DNA from 2 places in the Jeotgalibaca dankookensis genome. Region 1 is predicted to be linked to the other one. Evidence: predicted binding sites of a transcription regulator. Region 1 holds the regulator's gene; the other holds the start of a gene.
What was found. Region 1 encodes LexA, which represses DNA repair genes until DNA is damaged. Its sites were predicted from a motif close to CNAACANNTGTTNG; they were not measured.

Region 1 (4,642 bases):
TATGAGACAGCCGTTTTAGATTCCTATCATTCAATCATTAAAAGCTTATGCCTTTACGTTGTCGCCTTCAACAACTTCAACAATTTCTTCTAGAGAAGTTGCGTCTTCTGCAGCTTCAGTAAATGCTTTTTCGACTTCTTGATCTGCACCTTGATTACCTTCGATGAAAGCATCAGCCATTTTACCAGTAATTAATTTAACTGCACGAATTGCATCGTCGTTAGATGGGATAATAACATCAATCTCATCTGGGTCACAGTTTGTATCTACCATAGCTACAATTGGAATGTTAAGTTTGCGTGCTTCTTGCACTGCAATTTTTTCTTTTCTTGGGTCTACGATAAAAATAACATCTGGAATTCTTGGCATATCTTTAATACCACCTAAGAATTTTTCAAGACGTTCTTGTTCTTTAACTAGAATTCCTACTTCTTTTTTAGGTAGTAATTCAAAAGTACCGTCTTCTGCCATTTTTTCGATTTCTTTTAGACGTTTGATACGTTTTTGGATTGTATCCCAGTTAGTCAAAGTTCCACCTAACCAACGGTGGTTAATGTAGTATTGACCTGAACGAATCGCTTCGTCTTTAATTGAGTCTTGAGCTTGTTTTTTAGTTCCTACGAAAAGAGCAACGCCACCGTCTTCAGCGACATTTAGCATATATTTATACGCTTTGTCCACTAGTTTTACTGTCTTTTGTAAGTCGATAATATAGATACCATTTCTTTCTGTAAAGATATATGGTTTCATTTTTGGGTTCCAACGACGTGTCTGGTGACCGAAGTGAACACCTGATTCTAGCAATTGTTTCATTGAGATAACTGCCATGCTTAATTCCTCCAATATGGTTTTTTATTTTCCTCCCCCGGCTTCATTTACTAGAATGACTTCCTAAGAAGCACCCATCCTTGTATCCGCAGAGGTGTGAAATAGAGTGCCGAAGCACCGTAATCAATTATACTACGAATTAAAAAAAAAGCAAGAATTATATTTATAAGATTAAATTTGTTTTTCTTCTTGAAATATATGTGTGCTTAACGCATACTAACTAGTAGCAATTTAATCATTGGAGGTCAGTCCATATGTTTTATAATACTGTTGTTCGTCTTGTACAATTCTTATTGTTTTTATTAACAGGTAAAACTGATATACAAAATAGAGAAAACTTACCAGTAGATCGCGCATTTATTTTAGCAGCCCCCCATCGAAGTTGGATTGATCCGCTTTATATTGCTGTAGCTGCATACCCACATACGTTTGCAACTATGGCTAAACAAGAGTTGTTTGACCGGAACAGACTTCTAAACTGGTTGATCCGAAAAATGAATGGGATTCCTGTTAACCGAGATAATCCTGGTCCTAGCGCTATTAAACAACCGGTTACTATTCTAAAAGAAAGGAAAATGAACTTTTTAATTTTTTCTACAGGAACTCGGTATGATTCCCAAGTTAAAGGTGGGACAACAGCCATTGCTCGCTTAGCAAAAGCCCCTATTATTCCTGTTGTTTACCAAGGCCCATTTACATTTAAGGAACTTTTAATGCGTAAAAAAGGCCATGTTTATTTCGGGACACCCATTGAACTTCCTCCCGGACGCTTGACTAAGGAAGAAATGGCTGGTTTTGATCAAGAACTTCAAAATAGCTTTGATAATTTAGATCACAAAATAGATCCAGACTTTTCTTTTGATTACAAGAAGAAATAAAAACACTCCAAACTGATGGAACTCGGTTTGGAGTGTTTTTTATACTATTTTTTCTTCTTAGTTGCTGCTTTAGATTGTGCTTTCATAGAAGCCATGATTTGCTTAACTTTACGCTCTGACGGTTTTTGTCCCATTTGCATCATCATACCGCGTAGCATTTCTTCTGAAATTGGTGGATTTTCTTGAAAGTAGTTCATCATATAACGACGTGATAAGAAAAACCCTCCAACTGCTCCGAGAAGGATTCCTATAATAACAATTAATATCCAAGCTCCAGTACTCATTTTATCTCCTCCTTCCGAACGTGTTCATTTAGTAATATTACAAGAAGTTACGAGAAAAAGAAATAGAAATCCGTCATTTCCTTGCTTTATTTTTAAATAGCGAACGTTTGTTTGATTTCAGCTAAACCCTGTGCTACAATTAGCACATAAAATAGTAACGGAGATGATGCAAATATGGCTGGAAATAAAGATACGCGCCAGATGCAGGTCCTACATTTCATTTATAACCAAGTCCAAGAAAAAGGATATCCACCAACCGTTCGAGAAATTGGAAACGCGGTAGACCTTTCCTCGACATCGACTGTTCACGGTCATTTGTCACGTTTAGAAAAAGCTGGATTTATTTTTAGAGATCCAACCAAACCTCGGGCTATTGAAGTAACCGAATTAGGTCTTAGCAAATTAGGAATTAAAAGTATTCACATGCCTTTATTAGGAGTAGTTACCGCCGGTGAGCCAATACTTGCTGTCGAGGAAGCGACTGACTTCTTTCCTATCCCACCCAATTTAAATAATATTTCTGAAGATTTGTTCATGTTAAAAATTAGAGGCAATAGTATGATTAAAGCCGGTATTTTAAATGATGACTCAGTTATTGTCCGAAAACAAACCTCCGCTTCAAATGGTGAAATTGTTATTGCTATAACCGATGAAGATGAAGCGACATGCAAACGTTTCTTCAAAGAAAAAGATTATTTCCGTCTTCAACCCGAAAATGACAATATGGACCCGATTATTCTTAATGATGTTCATATTTTAGGTAAGGTTGTAGGTCTTTATCGCAGTCATATTAATTAAGGTTAAAAAAGAGCTAGCTTTCGCTAGCTCTTTTTTTAGTATTCCATTAGCGTTTTAATATTATACCCTTTAATTTTATCGCGACCTTTTAAATCAAGCAATTCAATTAAAAAGGCTAACCCAACAACTTCCCCACCAAGCTTTTCAATCAATTCAACTGTCGCTAAAGTCGTTCCCCCTGTTGCTAGTAAATCATCGCATACTAGTACTTTTTCGCCAGGAAGAACGGCATCGGCATGGAGTTGCAAGGTTGCTTTACCGTACTCCAAACCATAATCAACCTCCACTGTTTCTCGCGGAAGTTTTCCTTTCTTTCGCGCCATGGCAAAGCCACACGTTAGCCCCACCGAAACAGGGCAACCAACCATAAATCCACGCGCTTCTGGTCCGACTACTTTGTCTACTCCTAAATCTTTTGCAAATTCAACGATTTGATTTATAGCATATTTATAGGCTTCTCCATCTTGCATTAAAGGTGAAATATCACGAAATATAATACCTTCTTCTGGGAAATCTTTCACATCAGTAATATAATCTTTTAAATTCATCGACAATTCCTCCTGTAAGAATCCGTTTTATTTTTTTAACCAATCTGACAATTGCGAAAAATCACTATAAATAAACATTTTTTCAGCTTCTAAATTTTTTATTCTCTCTTGGTAAACGCTTGTTTGAGTTAAATCTGCTTTTTCAGGTTTTAAAACCGGATTTAATACTCCGTCTTTTATTGTAACAAATTTTGCTTCTAAAAACACCTGAATCATAAAAATCAGCTGCCCTTTTTCGACTTGTAGATAAGCTGAGAGCGCATCTATTTTTTCTCGAATCGCCATGTCTTTACGTAAATATAAGTATTTATACACTTTCCCGAAAATATCTTTACTAGGAAGACCTTGTTCTTGAATCGATGCAACTGGGAAGGCATAGACATAATAATTTTGGAATACATGTGTTTGAAGAAAAGCATCTAAAATATCCAAATTCGTTGGACAATCAAGTAAGACTAAATTATTTAACGAAGCCGGAAATGGCGGGATATCATCATCGCTTTCTAATAAAACAGCCATTGACTGAACAGGTAGCTGCTCACTCATTTTGTCAAAAAATACTTGGTTAAAAAATAAGTAAACACTATTTTTATGTCTAATAGAATGAGGATTAAATTTTGACTGTCGTCCATCGAAGAATTGTGGACCATTTATTTTAAAATCTTTCAGTTGTAATTGCGGTTTAGATCTATCTCGCCATGTATTAATACTCAATTCGCCAAGTGCGGAGATAGGAACATTATTGGTTAAATAACTAGCGGCTTGCCCTTTATTAAAACCTATGACATCCAACGTATCTGTATCTGCTTGTAAAACAAGTTTTAAATGCTTTTGATCTGCACCAATTTGCTTTACTTGAGTCGCAGCGACCGACTCAAAACCAAACATCGGCTTTGGGTTATCCGTTCCAAAAGGTCTTAAAGTATCAATTTCCTGTAAAAAAGAAAGAGAAACTTCTTTAATCTCAAGGATTTCATCTATTCTTACTCGATTCCCTTTTTTTATCTCTTGATGGTAGCTAGCTGCATAGGTTGTAATGGTTTCGATAAAATCAGCAATGTTTTCAGTTAATAAACTAAGTCCGGCAGCCATCTTATGCCCACCAAATTTTATTAAGGTGTCTTCAGTAGCAGATAAAGCCTTAAATAAATGTAACGCTTCTATACTACGTCCCGAACCTTTCGATACACCTGTATCAGGATTTGTGTGCAATAAAATAGTCGGCCTTCCTGTTTTTTCAACAATACGGCTGGCGACAATACCTAAAACACCTTCGTGCCAATCAGCATCCTCTAAAACAATGATA
Region 2 (4,642 bases), 280 kb from region 1:
CTTCTTTGTTCCATCGTCATCTGTTTGAACATCTCATAAGTACTGCCTGTTTCAACCACATCGTCTGCGGGGTGCGTAATTGATATCAAGCCGCGAACTTCTTTAATAATTGTTTTTGGAGTAATACCATGTTTTTCGTTATAAGCTTGCTGAATCGAACGACGGCGGCTGGTTTCATCGATAGCCTTTTGCATTGAGTCAGTAATTCTTTCTGCATACATGATTACTCGGCCATGTTCGTTACGAGCGGAACGTCCAATCGTTTGAATTAAAGCACGCTCACTACGTAAAAAACCTTCCTTATCGGCATCCAAAATCGCAACAAGTGACACTTCCGGAACATCTAAGCCTTCACGTAACAAGTTAATACCAATTAAGACATCAAACTCACCTAAACGTAAATCGCGTAATATTTCAGTTCGTTCCAGTGTTTTAATATCACTATGGAGGTATTTAACTTTAATCCCTACTTCTTTTAAATAGTCAGTTAAATCCTCAGACATCTTTTTCGTTAAGGTCGTAATAAAGACACGTTCATTCTTTTCTGTACGGGCATTAATTTCACTAATCAAATCATCAATTTGACCTTTTATCGGTCTAACTTCGATGATTGGATCGAGTAATCCCGTTGGTCGAATGATTTGCTGAGCAACTTCATCTGTTTTTTCATATTCGTAAGGACCAGGTGTTGCTGAGATATAAATAATTTGGTTTACGTGTTCTTCAAATTCTTCAATTTTGAGTGGACGGTTATCCAAAGCTGAAGGAAGACGGAACCCGTAATCAATTAATTGTTGCTTACGCGCACGGTCACCGTTATACATACCACGAATTTGCGGCATAGTCATATGTGACTCATCTACTACAATCAAAAAATCCTCTGGAAAGAAGTCAATTAACGTATAAGGGGATTCACCTGGTTTACGGCCATCCATGTGTCTAGAGTAGTTTTCAATGCCGTTACAATAGCCCATTTCCATCAGCATCTCTAAATCATAATTTGTCCGTTGTTCGAGTCTTTGTGCTTCTAATAATTTATTTTCAGAACGTAGTTCTGGTAAACGTTCTTTTAACTCGGAACGAATCGAGCTGACTGCCTTTAGTGTTTGACTTTCGTTAGCAACAAAGTGAGTTGCAGGGAATATGGGAAAATGATCGACATCATTTTTAATCTCACCCGTCAAAACATCAATTTCACGAATGCGTTCAATTTCATCTCCAAAAAATTCCACGCGGATGGCTTCACTGTCTCGAGAAGCCAAGAAAATTTCAACAACGTCGCCTCGAACACGGAATCGCCCACGCTGGAAATCGATATCGTTTCTTTCAAATTGCATATCAACTAATTGTCTCAGTAAGTCATTGCGTTCCATAATCATACCTTTTCGAATTGATAAGACATGTTCACGATAGTTTTCAGGATTGACTAATCCATAAATACAAGAGACTGACGAAACGACAATAACATCCCGTCGTTCAATTAATGAACTGGTTGCTGAATGTCTGAGTTTATCAATTTCGTCGTTAACACTCGCTTCCTTTTCAATAAAGGTATCACTTGAAGGGACGTAAGCTTCTGGTTGATAATAATCATAGTAACTCACAAAATATTCGACTGCATTGTTAGGAAAAAATTCTTTTAATTCACTATATAACTGTCCCGCTAATGTTTTATTATGCGCTAATACAAGTGTCGGTTTGTTAACCTCTTGGATAACATTTGCAATGGTGAACGTTTTACCAGTTCCAGTTGCACCTAGAAGAATTTGTGCTTCTTTGTCTTCATTTAGTCCATTAACCAATTGTTTAATCGCGGTTGGTTGATCGCCACTAGGCTGATAATGTGATTCTAATTTAAATTGGTCTATCATTTTTTTGCATTCTCCTCATATTTGCCTACACTTTTATGTTCTCTCTATTCTATCACTTGAACGTACATTCGCCAAGAATCCTGCCTCTTCCAAAACTTTTTCAAAGGATTCTCATTCTTTATTGCAATAAGTTTAAAAATTCTGTATAATATGGCGTGTTGGCAACAAATGTCTGACTAAACAGAAATACTGAAAGAGGGGTGAACCCAATGCCAAATATTGACTCAGCAATCAAACGTGTTCGCACGAGTGAAAAAGCAAACCTATTGAATAACAATCAAAAGAGCGCGATGCGTACTAAAATTAAAAAGTACGAAGCAGCAGTAGCTGAAGGTGCAGAAAACAGCGAAGCTCTATTGTTAGATGCTCAAAAAGCGATTGATTCAGTCGCTTCTAAAGGACTTATCCACGCAAACAAAGCAGCTCGTGATAAATCACGTCTAGCTAAAAAACTTAATAAATAATGCACATTAAAAAAGCAGCCTATAAAGGTTGCTTTTTTTATTTCTCAAGCTTGAGCGTATTTCAACATGAACAATTCAAATTGAATTTCTTTCAAACCATCGCCTGTCTTCATCTTAGTTTCAATTTCAACCAACCCCAAATGAGCTTCCATTAGTACTTTCTCATCGAGTGTGCGAATTTGTTGATTTGCTAACTTTACACGGTATGGGTGAATACGCAAAAGTTTCGCCATATCAGGTTGCTGATAGCCTTTTTTAGCTAGTATCCTCACTTGTAGCAAGAGGCGAAACTGGCTCAGGAGAATCGCATTAATTTTTAATGGTTCCTCTTTTTGTAATAAGAGGTCACGATAGATTTGAATCGCTTGATCAGCTTGTTTTTTCAAAACCAAATTAACAATATCAAAAATGTTTTGTTCCAAATTGCGTGGAACTAAATCAATTACCATTTGTTTGGTAATAATTTTATCATCACGCGCGGATAAAAATAATTTTTCTAACTCACGTACACCTTGAGATAAGTTATCATCGATTCGTTCGAAAAAGAATTGCACACTTTGGCGTTCCATTTGATACCCTGCATTACGAATTAGTTGACTTAAATAATTCCGACTAGCGCTTGGCTCCAGCGGTTTAACATCAACCATTGTAGCTTTATTTTTGAGTAACTTTGATACTTTTTTACGGTTATCAATCTTTTCATAGGGAGCAAAAATTGCTAAAATTGTCGTTTCAGACGGTTGTTGTAAATAGTTTTCAAGCCAACTTGTATCATGTTCCAAGTGACTTTTTGCTTTTTCACCTGTTAAAAAATAAGGATTATCGATCATAACTAAACGACGGTCGCCGAAAAAAGGCATTGATTCTGCGTCTTCAAGTGCATTGGCTAAAGGAACTTCCTCCATATTATATATTCCGACATTTAATTCTTGGTCTTCAATCGGCATGGCGCTCCCAAGCAAGGCGGCTCTTGCTTCTTCAATAAAAAAGGACTCTGTCCCTAGAAATAAGTAAACAGGACTAAATTCACCCTTTTTTATTTTTGTTAGTTCATTCATATAACTCATAGTTTCACATCACAATCATTTTAATCTTTTATTTATTGTAGCATAGTTTGCATTATTTTTTTCCGACTGGAATAAATAAAATGCAAGGCACCTTGTTTGTCAGTTCGATAAATTTTCATATTTTTTTTACTTAAGCGCTCTATTACGTCACCATGAGGATGTCCATATCTGTTATTAGGGCCTACTGATATTAAGGCTACTCTAGGGTTGATGTGATTTAAAAATTCCTCAGAGCTGGAAGAATTGCTTCCGTGATGTCCTACTTTTAATACATCAATTCTTAATTGCGAATAGCGATTAATTAAGTTCAACTCACCTGACTCTTCTAAATCTCCTGTAAATAACCAGTTCAAGCCAGCTATTTTAGTTAACAAGACTAACGACGAATTGTTATCTGCACGCCCTTTTGTGTGCGGAGATAAGACCTTAAAATGTAAATCAGCTAGAGAAACAACTTGGGGGGCAACTAAAGCAATCAGAGCCGGTTTCTCCTGTAAATTACGATAAACAGTCATAAAACCTGTATCCTCTTCCATCCCACTTGGAACATAAACCGTTTCAACAGAAAATTTATTAATCAAATAACCTATATTCCCCATATGATCAGTATCAGCATGGGTCAAAAAGACTGCATCTAGTCTTTTTACTCCCTCTGCTTTTATTGCTGACACAAGTTCTTTGCCATTGTGGTCCATAGTATTCCGTATTTGCCATGGCTCTTTTTCTTGATCGAAAGATACATAACCCCCAGTATCAATTAGAATAGTTTGTTTTTGAAAGGGGGTCTTAATTAAAATCGCATCTCCTTGACCAACATCTAAAATAATCACACGACCATTTGGATTAAGGTAAGGAAGAGAACTAAAACAGACGTAAGCAAAAATTGTTAGAAGAGTCATTCTTCGAATATGTTTTTCTTCTTCAATAGCAACTAAAAAACGAATTACAATGATTAATAATAAGATATAAAAGATAAAAATTGGACGACCCGTAATGGCTATCAGTCCATTTTTGTTAGCTAAATACTGTGATAAGTTTTCGGTTACTAAGAGTAACTTGTCTGTTAATAAGAAAATTGGAGCACTTATAAGTTGGAAATATGGCAAAAGTATCAGAAGACAAAGACCCCAAAATATGGGAAATAAGACCGTTGTAAATAAAAATGAAAATAAAACATTAACCCACACCCCTAACCAGGCAATTTCAAAATAATGGTAGCTTAAATAAATACCCGCTGTAC

Region 2: the regulator LexA is predicted to act here: its motif matches at 1,929-1,942, upstream of uvrB (excinuclease ABC subunit UvrB).

Annotation. Positions count from the first base shown of each region.
Region 1 covers NZ_CP019728.1:808,315-812,956, reverse strand. Annotated here, with positions in the region: gene rpsB (30S ribosomal protein S2) at 46-828, opposite strand; gene BW727_RS03935 (lysophospholipid acyltransferase family protein) at 1,083-1,706, shown strand; gene BW727_RS03930 (YneF family protein) at 1,751-1,990, opposite strand; gene lexA (transcriptional repressor LexA) at 2,165-2,788, shown strand; gene BW727_RS03920 (adenine phosphoribosyltransferase) at 2,824-3,336, opposite strand; gene recJ (single-stranded-DNA-specific exonuclease RecJ) at 3,364-4,642, opposite strand, start outside.
Region 2 covers NZ_CP019728.1:529,296-533,937, reverse strand. Annotated here, with positions in the region: gene uvrB (excinuclease ABC subunit UvrB) at 1-1,871, opposite strand, end outside; gene rpsT (30S ribosomal protein S20) at 2,081-2,335, shown strand; gene holA (DNA polymerase III subunit delta) at 2,380-3,402, opposite strand; gene BW727_RS02610 (DNA internalization-related competence protein ComEC/Rec2) at 3,435-4,642, opposite strand, start outside.